Regions from separate parts of the Streptomyces sp. NPDC049597 genome, predicted to be linked through region 1. Evidence: riboswitches for the same ligand, from Rfam matches in the RefSeq annotation. Region 1 holds a riboswitch; each other region holds the start of a gene.
The links. A riboswitch is a leader RNA that binds a small molecule or an ion and turns the genes downstream of it on or off. The one in region 1 is predicted to bind thiamine pyrophosphate.
Positions count from the first base shown of each region.

Region 1 (7,261 bases):
GGCGGCCGTGAGGAGGGCGGCGGCATGGTCAGCCGCGCGGTGTGATGGACCTTGGGCTGCTCGCGGGGCAGCGCGCGGAGGATCACGTCCGTGGGCGCGTCGTCCGGGGCGGTGTCCGCGGGGGCGTTCTCGCCGCGGGCCTTCGGCGGCACCGCGTCCAGCTGCTCGTCATCGAGTGCGGCACGCGCCTCACGGGCCTGCGCCAGGAGGGCGACCGCGTCGTGCGGCCGGATGTCGGGGTTGCGGGCGGTCGCGCTCGCCACGAGGTCGTCCAGCTCGACCGCGAGACCGGGCACAAGGGCGGAGGGAGCGGGGACGTCCTCGTTCAGGTGCTGGTAGAGCACCTGGGCGGGGGTGTCGCCGGAGTGCGGCTTGCCGCCCGTGAGCATCTCGTACAGCACGACACCGCAGGCGTACACGTCGGCGCGGGTGTCGGCCGTGCCGTACTCGATCTGCTCGGGCGCGAGGTACGAGACGGTGCCCAGCACGGTGCCGGAGGTGTTGGTGACCGAGCCGACCGCGCGGACCAGCCCGAAGTCGGCGACCTTGACCCGGCCGTCGTCGCCTATCAGGACGTTCTCGGGCTTCATGTCCCGGTGGACGAAACCGGCCCGGTGCGCGGCGCCGAGCGCGGCGAGCACGGGCTCCAGGATGTCGAGGGCTGCCCGGGGCTGGAGCGCGCCGCGCTCGCGCAGGACGTCGCGCAGGGTGCACCCGGCGACGTACTCCATCGCCAGATAGACGTACGCGCCCTCGGCCCCCTGGTCGAAGACCCCGACCACATTGGGGTGCGCCAGCCGGGCCACGGACTTCGCCTCGCGGATGAACCGCTCCACGAACGTCGCGTCGGTGGCGAGGTCGGGGTGCATCACCTTGAGCGCGAGGACCCGGTCGAGCCGGGTGTCGACGGCCCGGTAGACCGTGGCCATGCCGCCGACGGCGATACGCGCGTCGACGCGATAGCGGCCGTCGAGCACCTGCCCGACGAGGGGGTCTGAGAGGGTCGTGTCCACCCGGCGATTCTACGAGGCCGGACCGTTCGCTCCGCCCGCCCCGGAACCGCTTGCAGCGCACCTGTGACGGTTGTCGTGAACCTGCGGGGGACGTGCTCCCGGGGCAGACCCCGCTCCCGTGCCCGGCCCGGCGGCCGTCGAGGTACGGCCGGCAGCCACAGGGGCGGGGGCGGGGGAGACCCGGTTCGGGTGAGGACACAGCCGTGCGGCGGCCCCACCGCTCCGACGGGGTCAGAACGCGGGGCGCTCCGGGTCCAGCAGCGCCCGGCCCTCCGTCGGCGACGACGCCTCCGCGAAATGGCGGCGGGGGATGCGGCCCGCCCGGTGTGCGAGGCGGCCGGCCTCCACCGCGTGACGCATCGCCTCCGCCATGAGCACCGGCTCCTGCGCCCGGGTCACCGCCGACGCCAGCATCACCGCCGCGCATCCCAGCTCCATCGCCAGCGCCGCGTCCGACGCCGTGCCCGCGCCCGCGTCCAGGATCACCGGTACGCCCGCCTGCTCCGTGATCAGCTGGAAGTTGTGCGGGTTGCGGATGCCGAGCCCGGACCCGATCGGCGAGCCCAGCGGCATGATCGCCGCGCAGCCCACGTCCTCCAGCTTCCGCGCCAGCACCGGGTCGTCGTTGGTGTACGGCAGGACCGTGAAACCGTCGTCGACCAGCGTCTCGGCCGCCTCCAGCAGTTCCACGCCGTCCGGCAGCAGCGTGCGCTCGTCCGCGACGACCTCCAGCTTGATCCAGTCCGTGCCCAGCGCCTCCCGCGCGAGCCTCGCCGTCAGCACGGCCTCACCGGCGGTGAAACAGCCGGCCGTGTTCGGCAGGACCTGGATGCCCAGTCCGGTCAGGACGGACAGGACGGACCCCTGCACGGTCGGGTCGAGACGCCGCATCGCGACCGTGGTGAGTTCCGTGCCGCTCGCGATCAACGCGCGTTCCAGTACGTCGAGGCTCGGCGCCCCGCCCGTACCCATGATCAGTCGCGAGGTGAAGGTGGTGCCGCCGATGGTGAGACGGTCGTCGGCCACGGCGCTCAGCCTCCCTGCACGGCGGTGAGGATCTCGACACGGTCGCCGTCGCCGAGCCGGGTGTCCGCCCACTGGCTGCGCGGGACGACGGTCTCGTTGACGGCGGCGGCCACACCCGAGGGGGCCGTGGTGAGGGCCGCCACCACGGTGTCCAGGGTGGCGCGGTCGGCGAGCTCGCGTGTCTCGCCGTTGACGGAGACGTTCATGCGGGCTGCTCCTGACGTACGCGTGCGCCGGCGCGGGCGAACCGGCGGGGGCTGAACGGGTCGGCGAACTCCGGTACCCGACCGCTGGTGAGCGCGTCGGCGAGCACGTCGCCGGTCACGGGCGTGAGGAGCACGCCGTTGCGGTAGTGGCCGGTCGCGAGCAACAGCCCCGGCAGCTCGGTGAATCCGAGCATCGGCGCGTTGTCCGGGGAGCCGGGGCGCAGCCCGGAGCGCGTCTCGGTCAGCGGCAGTTCGGTGATGCCGGGCACCAGTTCGTGCGCGTCCCGCAGCAGTTCGTACACGCCGCCGGCGGTGACGGTCGTGTCCCAGCCCAGCTCCTCGCTGGTCGCGCCGACCACGAGCTCGCCGTTCTCGCGCGGCACCAGGTACACCTGGCTGCCGCGCACCACCGCCCGCACCGTGCGGGACAGGAAGGGCGCGTACGGGCCGGGCACCGTCAGCCGCAGGACCTGACCCTTCACGGGCCGTACGGGAGGCAGGACGTCGTCGGGCACCCCGCCGAGGCGGCCGCTCAGGCTGCCGCCCGCCAGCACGACCTGGTCGGCGGCGAGTTCCGTTCCGTCGTCCAGGACCGCGCCCGTGGCGCGGTCGTCCACGACCAGCAGCCGCTCCGCCCAGGCGCGACGGAAGCCGACCCCGGCCCGCTCGCAGGCGACGACCAGTGCCGTGGCGAGCCGCCGCGGATCCACCTGGTGGTCCCCGTCGACGCGCAGGCCGCCGCGCACCACCGGCGCGAGCATGGGCTCCAGGCGGCGGCACTCGCGACCGGTCAGCCACTCCGACTCCAGGCCCGAACGGCGTTGCAGGGCGTGCAGTTCCCGCAGGTGCGCGCGGTCGTCGGTGTCGAGGGCGACGGCGAGTGTGCCGCACGCGCGGTAGCCCACCGACAGTCCGCTCGCCTCCTCCAGCTCGGCGGCGAACGCGGGGTAGCGCCGGGCCGATGCGAGGTTCAGACCGAGCAGTGTCTGCTCGCCGTAGTGGAGTTCGGTGACGGCGGCCAGCATGCCGGCCGCGACCCGCGCGGCCCCGCCGCCGGGCTCCGGATCGACGACGGTCACGCGCAGCCCGCGCTGCGCCGCACGCCAGGCCGTGACCAGGCCGATGATCCCGCCCCCGACGACGAGGACGTCGGGTGCGTCTGGTGTACGAGACATGGGCGTCCAGCCCCTCCCTTCGCCGGCATGACCCGGATCAGGTTCGTACGGTCGGAGGCCGCCAGCCTCCCTCTCAGCCCGGTGCGTCCGGGCTCCCGCGAGTGCCTTACGGTGGCCACCCTAACCCCACGCCCAGGCGCGCAGTAAGGGAGCCGCCGTCCCCCGGCGCGGGTGTGCAGGAGGTGGACGCAGTGGCGATATCGCTCGACGGACTGGTGCTCGCGCCGGTGGCGGACCAGGCCCCGGGCCAGGTCGGCACCCGCACCCGGTTCCTCTACCACGAGGAGCGGGGGCGGATCTGGGCCGAGTACGAAGGCGGCGACGTGGTGCGCGGCCACCTCGTGGGCACGCGCGTGGGGGACCGGCTGGACTTCCGTTATGTCCAGTTGAAGACGGACGGCGCGACCTCCAGCGGCCACTGCCTGTCCACCGTCGTCGAACTCCCCGACGGGCGGGTGCGCCTGGAGGAGGCCTGGGAGTGGGAGTCGCAGGAGGGCAGCGGGACCAGCGTCGTCGAGCAGCTGCTGCCTGAGGGACCGTCAGAAGCCTAAGGTGGTCCGGTGAGCGAGCACACGCAGGAGCAGGCAGGGGACGGACGGCGCGTCGTCGTGGTCGGCGCGGGCATGGCCGGGGTGCAGACCGCGGTCGCCCTGCGCGAACAGGGCTTCACCGGACCGGTCACCCTCATCGGCGCCGAACCGCACCAGCCGTACGACCGGCCGCCGCTCTCCAAGGCGATCCTGCTCGGCACGGCGGAGGGCTCCGCGTTCGACATCGACTTCGACGCGCTCGGCGTCGACCTGCGGCTCGGCTGCGAGGTGACCGGCGTACGCCCCGGGGCGCACGAGGTGGACACCGCCGCCGGACCCGTCCCGTACGACGTCCTCGTCCTCGCCACCGGAGCCGAGCCCGTCGCCCTGCCCGGGACCGCTGGTGTCCCGGGCGTCCATCTGCTGCGCACGCTCGACGACGCGGCCCGGCTGCGGCCCGTCCTCGCGCGGCAGCACGACATCGTGGTGGTCGGGGCGGGGTGGATCGGCGCGGAGTTCGCGACCGCCGCGCGCGAGGCGGGCTGCGCGGTGACCGTCGTGGAGGCGGCCGACCGTCCGCTGGCCGGCTCCCTGCCCGCCGAGGTCGCGGCGCCCATGGCCCGCTGGTACGCCGAGGCGGGTGCCGAGCTGCTCACCGGCGAGCAGGTGGCCGCCGTCGAGCCGGGCACGGTGGTGCTGGCCGGATCGGGGCGCAGGATCGCGGCCGGGGCCGTCGTCGTCGGCATCGGCGCCAGGCCCGCGACCGCCGCCCTCGCCGGCAGCGGCATCGAGCTCGGCCCCGACGGCGCGATCGTCGCCGACCGGCACCTGCGCACCTCCGCGCCCGACGTCTACGCCGTGGGGGACTGCGCCTCCTACCCCTCGGGCCGCTACGGCACGCGGCTGCTCGTGCACCACTGGGACAACGCCCTGCAGGGTCCGCGTACGGTCGCGGCCGGCATCCTCGGGGCCGCCCCGGTCTACGACCCGGTGCCGTACTTCTGGTCGGAGCAGTTCGGACGTTTCGTGCAGTACGCGGGCCATCATCCGGCGGGCGACACGCTGCTGTGGCGCGGCGCCCCGGCCGTGGACGCCCAGTGGTCGGTGCTGTGGCTGCGCGAGGGCGTGCTGGTCGCGCTGCTCGCCGTCGACAGGCCGCGTGACCTGGCACAGGGCCGCAGGCTCGTGGCGTCCGGCGCGCGGCTGGACCCGGCCCTGGCCGCCGACCCGTCCGTCCCCCTGAAGGCGGCGACCGCGTAGGCGTCGGCTACCGGCTGTCAGTCGCAGATGGCAGGCTTGTTCCTGTGACCGAGATTGACGCAAAGATCGATGCTCTCGTCCCCGCCTGGCTCCACCTGCCCGACATCGCGGAAATGCTCGATGTCGAGGTGACGCGCGTGCGGCAGCTGGTCAAGGAGGGCCAGCTCATCGCCGTCCGCCGTGGTGAGAACAGGACACTGCAGGTGCCTGCCGCCTTCATCGACGGCAACAAGGTGGTCAAGGGCCTCTCCGGGACCCTGACGCTGCTGCGGGACGACGGCTTCACCGACGAAGAGATGCTGGAGTGGCTGTTCACTCCCGACCCGACCCTGCCGGGCACCCCGGCGCAGGCCCTGAGCGAGAATCGCGGCACGGAGGTCAAGCGCCGGGCTCAGGCGCTCGCCGTCTGACGTCCGTCCCGACGTCCCCGTCCTGACAGGACGGCCTCGTCCCGAACCATCGGAGCGCGCGGGTACGGGCGGGAGCCGCACGGCCCCCGCCCGTACCCGCGCGCCGCTCATCACCCATCCTGCGGGGGGAAGCACCATGTCCACGGCTCGCGAACTGCTCGGCGACGCCCGCCTGTACCTGTGCACGGACGCCCGGAAGCGCCAGGGCGACCTGGCGGAGTTCCTGGACGCCGTGCTCGCCGGCGGCGTCGACATCGTCCAGCTGCGCGACAAGGGCATGGAGGCGGGCGAGGAGCTGGAGCACCTCCGGGTCTTCGCCGACGCCTGCCGGCGCCACGGCAAGCTCCTCGCGGTCAACGACCGGGCGGACGTGGCCCACGCCATCGGCTCGGACGTGCTGCACCTGGGCCAGGGCGACCTGCCCGTTCCCGCCGCGCGGGCGATTCTGGGCGAGCGGGTGCTCATCGGCCGCTCGACGCACGCCGAGGCCGAGGTGGACGCGGCCGCCGCCGAGCCCGGCGTCGACTACTTCTGCACCGGCCCCTGCTGGCCCACCCCCACCAAGCCGGGCCGCTTCGCCCCCGGCCTCGGTCTCGTGCGCTACGCGGCCTCGCTCGGGAGCGACCGGCCCTGGTTCGCGATCGGCGGCATCGACGCGTCCAACCTGGACGAGGTGCTGGACGCGGGGGCGCGCAGGGTCGTCGTCGTACGGGCGATCACGGAGGCCGACGATCCGGCCGCGGCGGCCGCCGGTCTGGCGAAGCGGATCAGGGAGCGCAGCGCCTGAGCGGGCGGACTGACACGGGCGCGGCGGGCCGCCGGTGCCGCCACGGTGTCTCACGGGTGTCCAGAGTATGGACACGAGACAGGCAAAAGGCGACAAAATCCCCTGATCTGGTTGGGTGACCCGCCAGGCCTGGCTAACCTGCCCGTATGGCCCTCGGCACTGCTTCCACAAGGACGGATCGCGCGCGCACCGTGCGCGACATGCTCGCGACAGGCGAGACGACGTACTCCTTCGAGTTCTTCTCGCCCAAGACGGACAAGGGCGAGAGGAACCTCTGGAACGCGCTGCGCAGGGTCGAGGCGGTCGCGCCCGACTTCGTCTCCGTCACCTACGGCGCCGGCGGGTCCACCCGCGCCGGCACCGTGAAGGCCACGCAGAAGATCGCCGCCGACTCCACCCTCACCCCGGTCGCCCACCTGACCGCCGTCGGCCACTCCGTCGCCGAACTGCGCAACATGATCGGCCAGTTCGCCGACGCGGGCATCCGCAACATCCTCGCGCTGCGGGGCGACCCGCCCGGCGACCCGATGGGCGAGTGGGGCAAGCACCCCGAGGGCGTGATGTACGCCGCCGAGCTGGTGCGGCTCATCAAGGAGTCCGGCGACTTCTGCGTCGGGGTCGCGGCCTTCCCGGAGATGCACCCGCGTTCCACCGACTGGGACACGGACATCCGGCACTTCGTCGACAAGTGCCGCGCGGGCGCCGACTACGCCATCACACAGATGTTCTTCGAGCCCGAAAACTATTTCCGCCTCCGTGACCGCCTTGCCGCGGCGGGCTGCGAGACCCCGATCATCCCCGAGGTCATGCCCGTGACCAGCGTGAAGCAGCTGGAGCGGCTCCCGCAGCTGAGC
Region 1 covers NZ_JBFAOY010000001.1:33,835-41,095, reverse strand. The annotation lists gene pknB (Stk1 family PASTA domain-containing Ser/Thr kinase) at 1-1,013, opposite strand, end outside; gene AB0K02_RS00180 (thiazole synthase) at 1,245-2,039, opposite strand; gene thiS (sulfur carrier protein ThiS) at 2,045-2,245, opposite strand; gene thiO (glycine oxidase ThiO) at 2,242-3,420, opposite strand; TPP riboswitch at 3,418-3,529, opposite strand; gene AB0K02_RS00165 (hypothetical protein) at 3,612-3,971, shown strand; gene AB0K02_RS00160 (FAD-dependent oxidoreductase) at 3,981-5,210, shown strand; gene AB0K02_RS00155 (Rv2175c family DNA-binding protein) at 5,255-5,620, shown strand; gene thiE (thiamine phosphate synthase) at 5,757-6,407, shown strand; gene metF (methylenetetrahydrofolate reductase [NAD(P)H]) at 6,554-7,261, shown strand, end outside.

Region 2 (7,261 bases), on a different contig from region 1:
CCGTGGACCCCGGCCACGCGGGCCACCCCGGCAACGCGTTCCCCGAGGGAGAGCCGCCGGAGGGCTACACCCCCACCGCGCGCGACCTTCCCGTGATCACCCGCGGCGGACCGGGCGACACCGTCCAGGTGCAGGTCACGGTGGACGACCAGCCGGCGCCCGACGGCCTCGGCCCGCTCTACGTCGTCGGCGACGTCCACGGCTACCTCGACGAACTCGTCGCCGCCCTCGCCGAGAAGGGCCTCATCGACTCCGAGGGCCGCTGGTCCGCGGGCAACGCCCGGCTCTGGTTCCTCGGCGACTTCACCGACCGCGGCCCCGACGGCATCGGCGTCATCGACCTCGTCATGCGGCTGTCCGCGGAGGCCGCGGCCGCCGGCGGCTACTGCAAGGCGCTCATGGGCAACCACGAGCTGCTGCTGATCGGCGCGAAGCGCTTCGGGGACACCCCCGTCAACTCCGGTGCGGGCACCGCCACCTTCCAGGCCGCCTGGCTGCTCAACGGCGGCCAGAAATACGACATGGACCGGCTGCAGGACGTCCACCTGCAGTGGATGGCCCGGCTCGACGCGATCGTGGAGGAGGACAGCCATCTGCTGCTCCACTCCGACACCACCGCCTACCTCGAATACGGCTCGACCATCGAGGACGTCAACGACGCGGTGCACGCGATCCTCACCCGTAATGACGCCGACGAGTGCTGGGACCTGTTCCGCAAGTTCACCAAGCGCTTCGCCTTCCGCGACGAAGGCGGCCCGCAGGCCGTGCGCGAACTGCTGTCCGCGTACGGCGGCACGCGCGTGGTGCACGGCCACAGCCCGATCCCGTACCTCCTCGGTGAGGTCGGCACCGAGGACGGCGAGGACGGCGAGCGTCCCGTCGTCGAAAGTCCCCATGTGTACGCGGACAATCTGGCCATCGCCATGGACGGCGGAGTGACCATGGCCGGAAAGCTTCTTGTCCAGCAGCTCCCGCTGCGGGGCTGACCGGGGCGGCGGCAGGCGATTTACGGAAACCCCCTGTCACGCCGTGGCGTAACCGCTCTACCATCGGCCTATCCGTAGCAGGCTCTCCTCCGTTTCCGCCCAACTGCCCGGCACACACGGGCGGTCCGGCCCTACGGAGCATCGGGGGATGCACATGAACAGCGCTCCGCACCTGCTGACCGAGGACCGCGCCGAGTACGAGCGGGTCCTCGACGGCGCACTGCGCGACGCCCGCGAACGTCAGGATCCGGCCGCCGTGCAAGCGCGGCTGAGCCCCGAACAACTGCGCGCCATGGCCCTGAGCGCGACGGCGCTGATCACCGCCTCGGCCGCCGCCGAGTACGAGCACTATGTGAAGGTCCGCGCGGAGACGCGCGCGTCCGCCGCCGCTTCGGTGCACGGCTCTTCGCCCACCGCCCCGGCCGGCGAGGCGGCCGGGACCGGCGCCGGAGTCGCGGCCGTCGTCGCCGTCCTGGCGCCGCTCCTCGCGGGCACGGCGGCCGCGATCTTCCTGATCGTCGGCTACATCCTCAAGATGCTGAGCCCCACCCCGTCCTTCGCCGACACCCTGGTCTTCACCGGCTGGGTCTTCGGGGCGCTCATGGCCGCCGCCATTCTGGTGGCGGCCGTCGCGCTGCTGCTCACCGCCCTGCGCAACGGTGCCAGCCATGTCGCGGACGGGCGGCAGGAGGGCGAGCTGCCGGACGAGGTCCGGCTGGCCAAAGAGGCCTGGTGCGAGGCCCTGCTGGAGCGGGGCATCCTGCCCTTCCTCCGCGCGGCCCTGACCGACCCCGCCGCCACGGCGTCCCCGGCCGGTCCCCCGCACCGCGTGAACCGCATCCCCAAGGTCGGCTACAGCGGGCCGGACTTCTCCAGCCCGGCCGAGGGCCGTACAGCGGGCCGGCGTCCGACCTACACCAGTCCGGACTTCTCCAGCCCCGACTTCGGCGGCCCGGAGCACCAGCCGGACTGACCGCCGGCCCGCCCACCGGACCAGCGGGCACCGCCGCCGTACGCCCGGCCTCCGCCCGCGCCACCGACGTCCGCACCCGTGCTCGTGCACGAGGGCCGGACGGAAAGGGGCCGGACGCAAGGGGGCCGGGCGGAGGCGGCGGTCCGTGACCTGTGTCAGTCCGCGATGGGCAGGTAGACCCGGTTGCCCGCAGCGGCGAACTCCTTGGACTTCTCCGCCATGCCCGCCTCGATCTCCTCCTGGTTGCCGCCGTGCTGTCGGCGGATGTCCTGGGAGATCTTCATCGAGCAGAACTTCGGACCGCACATGGAGCAGAAGTGCGCGGTCTTCGCCGGCTCCGCGGGCAGCGTCTCGTCGTGGAACTCCCGAGCGGTGTCGGGGTCGAGGGCCAGGTTGAACTGGTCCTCCCAGCGGAACTCGAAGCGGGCGTCGGACAGCGCGTCGTCCCACTCCTGGGCGCCCGGGTGCCCCTTGGCCAGGTCCGCCGCGTGTGCCGCGATCTTGTAGGTGATGACGCCGGTCTTCACGTCGTCGCGGTTCGGCAGGCCCAGGTGCTCCTTGGGCGTCACGTAGCAGAGCATGGCCGTGCCCCACCACGCGATCATCGCCGCTCCGATGCCGGAGGTGATGTGGTCGTAGGCCGGAGCGATGTCCGTGGTCAGCGGGCCGAGCGTGTAGAACGGCGCCTCCTCGCAGATCTCCTGCTGGAGGTCGATGTTCTCCTTGATCTTGTGCATCGGGACGTGGCCCGGGCCCTCGATCATGGTCTGCACGTGGTGCCGCTTGGCGATCGTGTTCAGCTCACCGAGCGTCCTGAGCTCCGCGAACTGCGCCTCGTCGTTGGCGTCCGCGATCGAGCCGGGTCGCAGGCCGTCGCCGAGGGAGTACGTGACGTCGTACGCGGCGAGGATCTCGCAGAGCTCCTCGAAGTGCTCGTAGAGGAAGCTCTCCTTGTGGTGCGCCAGGCACCACGCGGCCATGATCGAGCCGCCGCGCGAGACGATCCCGGTCTTGCGGTTGGCCGTGAGCGGCACGTACGGCAGGCGGACGCCGGCGTGGACGGTCATGTAGTCGACGCCCTGCTCGGCCTGCTCGATGACCGTGTCCTTGTAGATCTCCCAGGTCAGTTCCTCGGCCCTGCCGTCCACCTTCTCCAGCGCCTGGTAGAGCGGCACGGTGCCGATCGGCACGGGGGAGTTGCGCAGGACCCACTCGCGCGTGGTGTGGATGTTCCGGCCCGTGGACAGGTCCATGACCGTGTCGGCGCCCCAGCGGGTCGCCCAGGTCATCTTCTCGACCTCCTCCTCGATGGAGGAGGTGACCGCGGAGTTGCCGATGTTGGCGTTGACCTTCACCAGGAACCGCTTGCCGATGATCATCGGCTCGATCTCCGGGTGGTTGACGTTCGCCGGCAGGACGGCGCGGCCCGCCGCGATCTCCTCCCGCACCACCTCGGGCGCGACGTTCTCCCGGAGGGCGACGTACTCCATCTCCGGCGTGATCTCGCCGCGGCGGGCGTACGCGAGCTGCGTCACCGCCTGCCCGTCCCGGCCCCGCCGCGGCTGACGCTGACGGCCGGGGAAGACGGCGTCGAGGTTGCGCAGGCCGCCGCGCGGCGAGGTGTGCTTGATTCCGTCGTCCTCCGGGCGGACCGGGCGGCCCGCGTACTCCTCGGTGTCGCCGCGAGCGACGATCCAGTTCTCCCGAAGCGGCGGCAGACCGCGGCGTACGTCCGTCTCGATGTTGGGATCCGTGTACGGCCCGGACGTGTCGTACAGCGTCACGTCCTTGCCGTTGGTGAGGTGCACCTTGCGGACCGGCACACGGAGGTCGGGACGCGAGCCCTCGACGTACCCCTTGTGCCAGCCGATGGACTTCCCGGCCTCGTCGTTCTGGTTCGAGGCAGGCGTGCGTGCGTCCGATACGGTCATGAGACCTACTCCCTACGCCGGCATTACCCGGTAACAGGTTCGGCGGTCGGCGCAGCTGTCCCGTACGGATGTACGAAGGTCAGCGCCCTCTCAGCCCGGTGCTCCGAGCTCCCGCGTGTGCAAAGGTGACACCACGCTAGCGTCACGTCTGGCGCGCTGAACAGAGGGCCCCTCTCGTTCTTGCGATGATCTGTCCGTGACCTCATCACCGCAGCACCCCGAACAGCAGGGCCACGACCACGGCCACGTGCACAGTCACGGGCCGGCGGCGCCCGTCTCCCAGCACCTTCGCAAGGTCATCGCCGCGGTGCTGATCCCCTTCGCGACGGCCGTTCTCGTCGGCCTCGCCGTGCTGTGGCCGGGCTCGGCGCCCGGCCACGAGCGCTCCGGCGTCGGCTTCGACCGGCAGACCGAGCAGGGCAGGGTGGTGAGCGTCGAGAGGGTCGACTGCAAGGACGTCAACGCCGGCCAGGTCCCGCCGACGGGCGACACCTCGACGCCCGAGGGCCGCGAGGCGGTCACCGCGCAGCGAGGAGACTGCGGAAAGGCCACCGTCGAGGTCACCACCGGCAAGGACAAGGGCCGGAAGTTCGTCGAGATCGTCCAGCCCGACGCGCCGCGTCAGTTGAAGGAGGGCCAGGGCGTGGTGGTGGCGTACGCGCCGGACGCGCCCCGCGATCTGCAGTACTCGGTGACCGACGTGGACCGCGGATTCCCGATGGCCCTGCTGGCGGGCATCTTCGCCCTGGTGGTCGTCCTGGTCGGACGCATGCGCGGCGTGATGGCGCTGATCGCGCTCGCCGTCTCGTTCGCCGTGCTGACGCTGTTCATCCTGCCCGCGATCCTGCAGGGTTCGAATCCGCTGATCGTCGCGGTGGTCGGGGCCAGCGCGATCATGCTCATCGCGCTCTACTCGTGCCACGGCATCACCGCGCGGACGTCGGTCGCCGTACTGGGCACGCTGATCTCACTGCTTCTCATCGGCCTGCTCGGCTCACTGTTCATCGGCTGGGCCAGTCTCAGCGGCAACACCGACGACAACACCGGCCTGATCAAGGGCCTCTATCCGAACATCGACATGAGCGGCCTGCTGCTCGCGGGGGTCATCATCGGCTCACTCGGCGTGCTCGACGACGTCACCGTGACCCAGACGTCGGCGGTGTGGGAACTGCACCAGGCCGACCCGGACATGGGGCCGCGCGCCCTCTACCGCTCCGCCATCCGGATCGGCCGCGACCACATCGCCTCGGTCGTCAACACGCTCGTCCTCGCGTACGCGGGCGCGGCGCTGCCGCTGCTGCTGCTGTTCTCGATCGCCCAGTCCAGCGTGGGCACGGTGGCCAACAGCGAGCTGGTGGCGGAGGAGATCGTCCGGACCCTGGTGGGCTCGATCGGGCTCGTCGCCTCCGTACCCGTGACCACCGCGCTCGCCGCACTCGTCGTGTCCGCGGATCGCCCGGGACGGGCGGCCGAAGGTGCGGCCGCGCCCGCACGGGGCGGCAGGGGGCGGCGCCGCAAGAAGTAGCGCGGCGGCCGATCACCGGCCGTCAGCCGGCGTTCTCCTCGGCCAGGATGCGCCCGAGCGCCTCCTCCAGGCTGACCTCGAAATCACCCAGCGCGAGCTCCTGGCCGAGCGGCACCAGCTTGTCCGTACGGTCGAGGAAGGCGACGAGCGGCGGAGCGCCGACGCGGAACAGCGCGGAATCGCTCCCGACGCGCAGCCGGATGTGGACGTCCGACAGCGCCTCGGCCCGGGTCGGCGCGATGTGCACGTCGCCGTCCCCGCTCGGCGTGTTGATCCCGTCGAGCAGGAGTTCCCGGCCGAAGGCCCAGGTCACGGGGGCGTCACCGGGAAGGTGGAAGGTCATCCGCACCGCGTACGGATCCGCGGTGTCGTAGCGCAGCTCCACCGGGATCCGGAAGGACAGCTCCTCGGAGACGAGAAAACTCATCAGAACCTCGGCCTGGACCGACTCGCGCATCACGTACCTCGCAGTAGCTGAAGCATGGAATGAATCGTGCTGACGAAAAAAGGAGGGAAACGGCCAGGAACGATCGCTGCCGGCTCTCTCGGCCTTGTCGACGCCATCGTGCTGGAAGCGGCAGCAGATCACAAGGAGTGATATTTCAGATACTGATAGAGAACGCCAGCGATGCCAGCAGGCTGCCGATCCCTGCCTGCAGCTGTTCAACTGCCGGGCCGAGCCTGGCCTCTTGGTGCACGGGGAGGGAGACGGCCATCGTCCCAGCCATGTCACCCGCTGTGATCGGAATGGCCGCGCAGACCGTGCCCATCGCGTACTCCTGGCGTTCGACGAGCGGTTCGCCGGGCACGGGGGATTCGGGCCGCTCCAGGAGCGCGGCACGGTCGCGCATCCCGCCCTCGCGGTGGACGGCCAGGTAGACGGCGACGTCGAACGCGTCCCGCCAGTGCGTCAGTGAGTCCTCGACGGTGCTGCGGCGACCGCGCACACGTCCGCTCCCGGCCAGCCGTCCGATCGCGTCCCCGAGCGTGAACACGCCCTTGTCCCGGCGGAGATAGTCCTCGTGCGTCAGGGTGCGCAGCAGGTGATAGGCGGTGGGCAGCGGAATGCCGGCCTCGCGCGCGAGTTGCTTGGCGGGGGCTCCGCCCTCGTGCGCCCCCGCCGCCTCCAGCAGCCGGAGCGCACGCTGCACCGAGCCGATCAGGGTAGGGACAGCGGCGTTCGTAGCCCCGGCCAAAGGTCACCCCCAGGCGTGGTGACGGGCAGCGTGCCCGCCCGCGGGGGCCGCCCCCGCGCGGCCGCCGCAACCCCGGGACCCTGAACAGCCGGTCTGAACAGGCGGTCAGCCGCGGGCCGGCACGTGTGCGCCGGCCGGCGCACACGTGCGCCGAGATGTCCGAGGGGGCGGCAGAGAGCTGCCACTCTAGGGGCAGCACCCGGCACGGGGCGGGCTTTGTCCGGCCCGTTCCCCCGACCGGGCTAACGGACGCCCGTCACCCGCTCACCAGTCCTCGCGCGACGACCCCGAGGACGCCATGAACTTCCGTACGACGAAGATCAGTCCGCCGACCAGCGCGACGAAGAGCAGCACCTTGAAGAGCACGCTGACCACGAACCAGATGACGCTCGTGATCAGGCCGCCGAACACGGCAAGGGCGATGACAGGCACCGCGATCCACTTCACCCACCAGGGCATCCCCGCGAACAGCTTCCGCACGGCCATCGTCCCTACCTCGTTTCCTGGACTGCGTGCCTTCGATGCTAGGCGGAGGGACGCTCTGCCCGGGGGCCCGTGATCCCTTGAAGTCCCCTGAGTGAACCCCTAGGGACCGTGCGGGGTCCGGCTCAGCTCTCGGGGGGAGAGAAGACCACCATGACCCGCAGATC
Region 2 covers NZ_JBFAOY010000025.1:99,168-106,428, forward strand. The annotation lists gene AB0K02_RS25545 (metallophosphoesterase) at 1-986, shown strand, start outside; gene AB0K02_RS25550 (hypothetical protein) at 1,135-1,959, shown strand; gene thiC (phosphomethylpyrimidine synthase ThiC) at 2,115-3,890, opposite strand; TPP riboswitch at 3,883-4,015, opposite strand; gene AB0K02_RS25560 (YibE/F family protein) at 4,087-5,415, shown strand; gene AB0K02_RS25565 (SsgA family sporulation/cell division regulator) at 5,438-5,872, opposite strand; gene AB0K02_RS25570 (helix-turn-helix domain-containing protein) at 6,018-6,566, opposite strand; gene AB0K02_RS25575 (DUF5326 family protein) at 6,876-7,091, opposite strand; gene AB0K02_RS25580 (cupin domain-containing protein) at 7,220-7,261, opposite strand, start outside.
Region 2: it holds a riboswitch for thiamine pyrophosphate, as region 1 does, so the genes downstream of both, thiC (phosphomethylpyrimidine synthase ThiC) here and thiO (glycine oxidase ThiO) in region 1, are expected to answer to the same signal.

Region 3 (7,261 bases), on a different contig from region 1:
ATGGAGCCCGCGGCCGCGGCGAAGGTCCGCGCCGACGGGGCCCTCGTCTTCCCACCCGTTCCGGACGTGCCCATCGACCCGTACCGCGGCCGCCTCTACACCGCGGACGAGCTCTTCGCCGGGCTCGACGGCGGATACGCGGCCACCCCGGACGCCCTCGCCCACGACTGGTTCCGGCGCACCAGGGCCGACGGCGACGTGTTCGCCTCGATGCTCCGCGCGATCCACGACGACGCCCTCTCGGACGCCCTCGACGAACTCCTCGTCGGCGCACGTGTGGTGGGCGTGATGGGCGGCCACGCGATGGGCCGGGGCACCGAGGCGTACGCCGGCGCGGCACGGCTCGGCCGCACTCTCACCCGTGCGGGCTTCACGGTGGCGACCGGGGGCGGACCGGGCGCGATGGAGGCCGCCAACCTCGGCGCCTACGCGGCCGCGCACTCCGAGGACATGCTGGAGGACGCGCTCCAGTTGCTGGCGAAGGCGCCTTCCTTCATGCCCTCGGTGACCGACTGGGCACAGGCGGCCTTCGAGGTGCGCGCCCGCTGGCCGCGGGGCGCCGACTCGGTCGGCATCCCCACCTGGTTCTACGGGCACGAGCCGCCGAACGCGTTCGCCGGGCACATCGCCAAGTACTTCGCCAACGCCACGCGCGAGGACGGCCTGCTGGCCCGCTGCGACGCGGGCGTGGTCTTCCTGCCGGGCGCGGCGGGAACGGTGCAGGAGATCTTCGACAACGCGACCCCGAACTACTACGGGTCGCACGGCGAACCGACCCCCATGGTGCTCGTCGACCGCGCCCACTGGACCGGCCATCTGCCCACGTGGCCCCTGCTGCGCTCGCTCGCACGGGGCCGGGCCATGGAGTCGCGGATCGCCCTGGTGGACTCGGTCGACGAGGTGCCCCGGGCACTGCTGCGGCTGGGGGCCGGCGCGTAGCTGCCGGCAGCGGGCCCCGTGATCAGGCTCCGGACTCCAGGACCACCACGTCGTCCGCGGCGAACACCACGCCGACTCCCTCTCCTTCACCCGGCGCGTCCCGCAGGGAGCACTCGGCCTCCAGCACGGGCCCCTCGGCGGGACGCAGGCGCAGGGCGACGTGGCTGCCGCGGAAGGTCCGCGAGACGACCGTGGCCGCCGAGCCCCGGCCCGGCTCAACGACATGCACGCCGGACGGCCGTACGAGCAGCATGCGTGCGCCCTGCGGCGAGCGGTCCGGGACGGGAATCCTGCCCCAGGGGGTGTCGGCGGCCCCGCCGCCGACCGTGGCCGGCACGACGTTGTCGAAGCCGAGGAAGCGCGCGACGAACTCGGACGCGGGGCGCTGCCACACCTCCAGCGGCGTACCCGTCTGGGCGATGCGCCCCTCGCTCATGACCACGACACGGTCGGCGAGCGCGAAGGCCTCCCCCTGGTCGTGGGTGACGGCGAGGACCGTGGTCCCCAACCTGCCGAAGAGCCCGCGCAGTTCGACGACGAGCCGCTCGCGCAGCCCGCGGTCCAGCTGGCCGAGCGGCTCGTCGAGCATCAGCAGCTGGGGCTCCGGCGCCAGCGCCCTGGCGAGCGCGACCCTCTGCTGCTCGCCGCCGGACAGCGCGGCCACGGACCGCCGCTGCGCCCCCGGCAGACCGACGAGCTCCAGCAACTCCTCCACCCGGCGGCCCTGTTCACCACGGTCGGCGCGCGATGTCTCCCCGGCCCGGTGAGGACGCATGCGCAGCCCGAACGCGACGTTGCCCGCCACGTCGCGGTGCGGGAAGAGCTGATGGTCCTGGAACATCAGCCCCACGCCCCGACGGTGGACCGGCACCCCGGCCTGGTCGGCTCCCGCGAGCAGCACCCGGCCCGCGTCGGCGCGCTGGAGTCCGGCGACCACCCTGAGCAGCGTGGACTTGCCGCTGCCGCTCGGTCCCAGCACGCAGACGATCTCGTGCTCGGCGACCTTCAGGTCCACCGCGTCGAGGGCGGCCCGCGAACCGAACCGTACGGTGACGCCCTCCAGTTCCAGCAGCGCCATCACAACTCCTCGGAGGGGGTGTCGGTACGGAGGCGTTCGAGGAGGAGCAGCGCGGCGGCGCACACCACCATCAGGATCGTGCCGAGGGCCATCGCCTGCCCGTAGTTGAGCTCGCCGGGCCTGCCCAGCAGCCGGGCGACGGCGACGGGCAGCGTCGGCTGGTCGGGCCGGGCGATGAAGACGGTCGCGCCGAACTCGCCGAGCGAGACGGCGAACGCGAAACCCGCCGCCACGAGCAGCGCCCGGCTCACCAGCGGCAGGTCCACCTCGCGCCAGGCGCGCAGCGGCGACGCGCCGAGCACGGCCGCCGCCTCGCGCAGCCGGACGTCGACCGCGCGCAGGACGGGCAGCATGGTCCGTACGACGAAGGGCACCCCGACCAGCGCCTGTGCGAGCGGCACCAGCATCCACGAGCCGCGCAGATCGAGCGGCGGCTCGTCGAGCGTGATCAGGAACCCGAAGCCGACGGTCACCGCCGAGACGCCGAGGGGCAGCATCAGCAGGGCGTCGAAGCCGCGGACCAGCCGGCCGGCCCGCCGGGTGAGGGCGGCCGCCGCGAGCCCCCCGACCAGCACCGAGACGGCGGTCGCGACGAGCGCGTACTCCAGCGAGTTGGCCACGGCGTCGATCGGCGGGACGAGGAAGGCGCCGCCCCGCTCGTCGAGCACGGTGAGCGCGCGGTAGTAGTCGAGCCCGTAGCCGCGAGGGGTGTCGAAGGACCGCTCGACCAGCACGCCGAGCGGCGCGATCAGGAGCAGGGCGACGCTGAGAAGCACCCCGCAGAGCACGGTCCACTGGGCGGCTCCGAGCGGCCGGCGCGCCGTACGGGCCGGGTCGACGAGCCTCAGCGCTCCCTCGCGGCGCCGCACGACCCGGGCATGGACGGCGAGGACGACGCAGACGGCCAGGAACTGCAGCATGGTGAGCACGGCCGCCGTCGGCAGGTCGAGCATCTCGGCAGTCTGCCGGTAGATCTCCACTTCGAGGGTGGAGAAGGAGGGGCCGCCGAGGATCTGCACGACGCCGAACGAGCTGAAGGTGAACAGGAAGACCATCAGCGCCGCCGCGGCGAGGGACGGCACGAGCGCGGGAAGCGTCACCCGCCGCCAGGCCGCGAGCCGCCCGGCGCCGAGCACCCGCGCGGCCTCCTCCTGACGCGGGTCGAGCTGCGACCACAGGCCGCCGACGGTGCGGACGACCACGGCGTAGTTGAAGAAGACGTGCGCGAGCAGGATGGCCCAGACCGTGGTGTCCAGGCGTATGCCCCACAGCTCGTCGAGCAGCCCGCCGCGGCCCAGCAGGGCGAGGAAGGCCGTGCCGACGACGACGGTCGGCAGCACGAACGGCACCGTGACCACGGCGCGCAGGAGGCGCTTGCCGGGGAAGTCGAGCCGGGCGAACACGTAGGCGCCGGGCAGGGCGACGAGCAGGGTGAGCGCGGTGGAGGCGAGCGCCTGCCAGGTGGTGAACCACAGGACGTGCAGGATGTCCGGACGTGCGAGGACCTCGCCGAACCGCCCGAACTGCCAGGCGCCCCCGACGCGCAGGCCGCGGCCGACGATCGCGGTGACCGGATAGGCGAAGAAGACGGCGAAGAACGCGACGGGGCCGGCCATCAGGGCGAGCCGCGCCGCGTTCCCCCGCAGGGATTGCCCTACTTCAGGACGAGCGAGGACCACGACCGGATCCACTGCTCACGGTTCTCGGCGATCGTGCCGGGAGCGACCGTCTCGGGCTTGTCGACGACCACACCGTGCTCGGTGAACAGCTCGGGCAGCTTGGTGCCCTCGACCACGGGGTTGACGAACATGGTGAGCGGCATGTCCTCCTGGAACGTCCTGGTGATCAGGAAGTCCAGCAGCGCCTTGCCTCCCGCCTCGTTCTTCGCGCCCTTGAGCAGACCGGCGAACTCGATCTGGCGGAAGCAGGTGCCGGTCGCGACACCCGTGGGCGCCTCGGCGGGCTGCGGGTCGGCGTAGAGGACCTCGACCGGCGGGCTGGAGGCGTACGAGACGACGAGGGGACGGTCGGCCCCCGCCTTCTTCCCGCCGGCGGAGCCGGAGAACTCCTCGTTGTACGCCTGCTCCCAGCCGTCGACGACCTTGACGCCGTTGGCCTTGAGCTTCTTCCAGTAGTCCTGCCAGCCGGACTCGCCGAACGCGCCGACGCTGCCGAGCAGGAAGCCGAGTCCGGGCGAGGAGGTCGCCGGGTTCTCCACGACGAGCAGGTTCTTGTACTCGGGCTTCGTGAGGTCGGCGAAGGTCTTCGGGGGCGCGAGCTTCTTGTCGGCGAAGAACTTCTTGTCGTAGTTCACGCAGATGTCGCCGGTGTCGACGGGCGTGACCCGGTGCTTGTCCGCGTCGAGCCGCGCCTCGTCCGCCACCTGGTCGAGCCCCTTGGCCTCGTACGGCGTGAACAGGTCGTTGTCGAGGGCGCGGGAGAGCAGGGTGTTGTCGACGCCGAAGAAGACGTCGCCCTGCGGGGAGCCCTTGGTGAGGATCTCCTTGTTGAGCGCGGCGCCCGCGTCCCCGCTCTTGAGGACCTTGACCGTGTACCCGGTCTGCCGGGTGAACTCCTTGAGCACGGCGTCGGACGCCGCGAAGGAGTCGTGGCTGACGAGGGTGACGGTCTTTGACGCGCCGCCGGTGCCGGACCCGGAGTCCTCGGACTGTCCGCCGCAGGCCGCGAGGGCGGTGACGCCGAGGGCGGCGGCGAGCGCCGTGCCGGTGGCACGCCGAAGCTGGCTGTTCATGATGGTGCTGACTCCCTACGCCGGTATGACCCGGATCAGGTCCGAGGGTCTGCGGCCCCGGCGCGTCCTGACGCGCCCCTGCCGCACTCTCAGCGCTGCTGCGCTCCCCTGTCGGAATGTTTCGATGTTCATTTGTGCGAACGCACAGGGCACAGTATCAGCCACACGGCTGACGGCCCCCGGTCACCGCTCCTGCGCTGCCAGCTGCCCGCAGGCGCCGTCGATCTCCTGCCCCCGGGTGTCCCGGACGGTGACCGGTACGCCATGGGCCGCGATGGCCTCGACGAACGCCTTCTCGTCCTCCGGCCGCGACGCCGTCCACTTGGAGCCGGGCGTCGGGTTCAGCGGGATCAGGTTGACGTGGACCCTCTTGCCCTTGAGGAGGCGGCCGAGCAGATCGCCGCGCCACGCCTGGTCGTTGATGTCGCGGATCAGCGCGTACTCGATGGAGATCCGGCGGCCGGACTTCTCCGCGTACTCCCATGCGGCGTCGAGGACCTCGCGGACCTTCCAGCGGGTGTTGACCGGGACGAGGGTGTCGCGCAGCTCGTCGTCCGGTGCGTGCAGGGAGACGGCGAGGCGGCACTTGAAGCCCTCGTCGGCGAAGCGCAGCATCGCGGGGACGAGGCCCACCGTGGAGACGGTGATGCCGCGCTGCGAGAGGCCGAGACCGTCCGGCTCGGGGTCGGTCAGCCGGCGGATGGCGCCGACGACCCGCTTGTAGTTGGCGAGCGGCTCACCCATGCCCATGAACACGATGTTGGACAGCCGGGCGGGGCCCCCGGGCACCTCTCCGTCCCGCAGGGCGCGCATGCCGTCGACGATCTGGTGCACGATCTCGGCGGTGGACAGATTGCGGTCGAGACCGGCCTGCCCGGTCGCGCAGAACGGGCAGTTCATCCCGCAGCCCGCCTGCGAGGAGATGCACATCGTGACGCGGTCCGGATAGCGCATCAGGACGGACTCGACGAGCGTGCCGTCGTGGAGGCGCCACAGCGTCTTGCGGGTGGTGTCGTTGTCGCAGGAGATGTGCCGCACGACCGACATCAGGTCGGGCAGCAGCTCCGTGGCGAGCTTCTCCCGCGCGGAGGCGGGAATGTCGGTCCACTGCGCCGGGTCGTGCGCGTAGCGCGCGAAGTAGTGCTGGGACAGCTGCTTGGCGCGGAACGGCTTCTCGCCGATCGCGGCGACGGCGTCCTTGCGCTCGGCGGGTGAGAGGTCGGCAAGGTGCCGCGGGGGCTTCTTGGCTCCGCGGGGCGCGACGAAAGTGAGTTCTCCGGGCTTGGGCATGGTGCTACCAGTGTCGCAGACGGATCCCTGTGGCCAGGGGCCCGAGCCGCCGGTGCTGGCCGTCCCGGCCGTCCGGGTCGTCTCCGGCGGCCCGGGACGGTCCGGAGACGACCCGGAGACGGCCCGAGATCCATCGCTGGAGACAGGGCGTCACTGCCGTGAGCGAGTACCGGTCATGCCGTGTTCTGCCGAGAGATTCAGCACAGGCCGGTCACTGATCGCAGACTCGTCCCAGCCGTTGATCGAAGCGCTGGAAGCGTCGAGGGGGGATCTCCCAGCCTCGGCCGACCTGGCCGAGCGTCAGCACGCCTCGGACCCACGTCCCACGGACCGTGATCTCCTCGTCCCGGTAGCGTCCGCGCGTCGTGAACGTGACCTGCTCGCCCTCAAGGACGTACCGCGCCACGTGCACGCCCGGGATCACGTTGTCTCTGCGCAGCCAGCCCGCCAGAGTCTCTGCGCTCGAGGGCTGAGGGGCGGGTCGTACGAGCACGTCCAGGACGGTGCCGTCCGGGTAGAAGCGGAACACCTGCGTATCAGCGGCGAAAATCGCGTTGAGCGGTGGTGCCTTACGGCGCTGCCTTCGCCTGGCCACACTGCCTCCCCGACTGTGCGTGACGACCCGGCGCCCGCTCAGGGCCGCTCACCCCCGTGTATGGCCGGGTCAAGCGCCGTACTGGCGGGCTCTGGGTGCGCGCCCTCCGGGCTCGGGCAGGGTGCTGCCAGTGTCCCAGAGACGCGACAAAGGGCCCGCCGCCCCTGTGGACGACGAGCCCTCACGCAGAAGACCGCAGGTCAGCCGGCGCCGACGAACAGCACCAGCAGCAGCCACACCACCGGGGCCGTCGGCAGCAGCGAGTCCAGCCGGTCCATGATGCCGCCGTGGCCGGGGAGCAGGGTGCCCATGTCCTTGATGCCGAGATCCCGCTTGATCATCGACTCCCCGAGGTCGCCCAGCGTCGCGCTGGCCGCGACCGCGAGACCGATCAGCAGACCCTGCCACCAGGTGCCGCCCTCGACGAGGAACTGCATGCACAGCGCGCCCGCCGCCATCGCGAAGGCCACCGCTCCGAGCAGCCCTTCGCGGGTCTTGCCGGGGCTGATGCGCGGCGCGAGCTTGTGCTTGCCGAAGCGCCAGCCGACCGCGTACGCACCGGTGTCGCTGACGACCGTGAGCACCAGGAAGGTGATCACCCGTTCCG
Region 3 covers NZ_JBFAOY010000015.1:100,826-108,086, forward strand. The annotation lists gene AB0K02_RS19005 (LOG family protein) at 1-939, shown strand, start outside; gene AB0K02_RS19010 (ABC transporter ATP-binding protein) at 962-2,017, opposite strand; gene AB0K02_RS19015 (iron ABC transporter permease) at 2,017-3,633, opposite strand; gene AB0K02_RS19020 (thiamine ABC transporter substrate-binding protein) at 3,672-4,769, opposite strand; TPP riboswitch at 4,765-4,889, opposite strand; gene rlmN (23S rRNA (adenine(2503)-C(2))-methyltransferase RlmN) at 4,953-6,059, opposite strand; gene AB0K02_RS19030 (hypothetical protein) at 6,271-6,654, opposite strand; gene AB0K02_RS19035 (phosphatidate cytidylyltransferase) at 6,855-7,261, opposite strand, start outside.
Region 3: it holds a riboswitch for thiamine pyrophosphate, as region 1 does, so the genes downstream of both, AB0K02_RS19020 (thiamine ABC transporter substrate-binding protein) here and thiO (glycine oxidase ThiO) in region 1, are expected to answer to the same signal.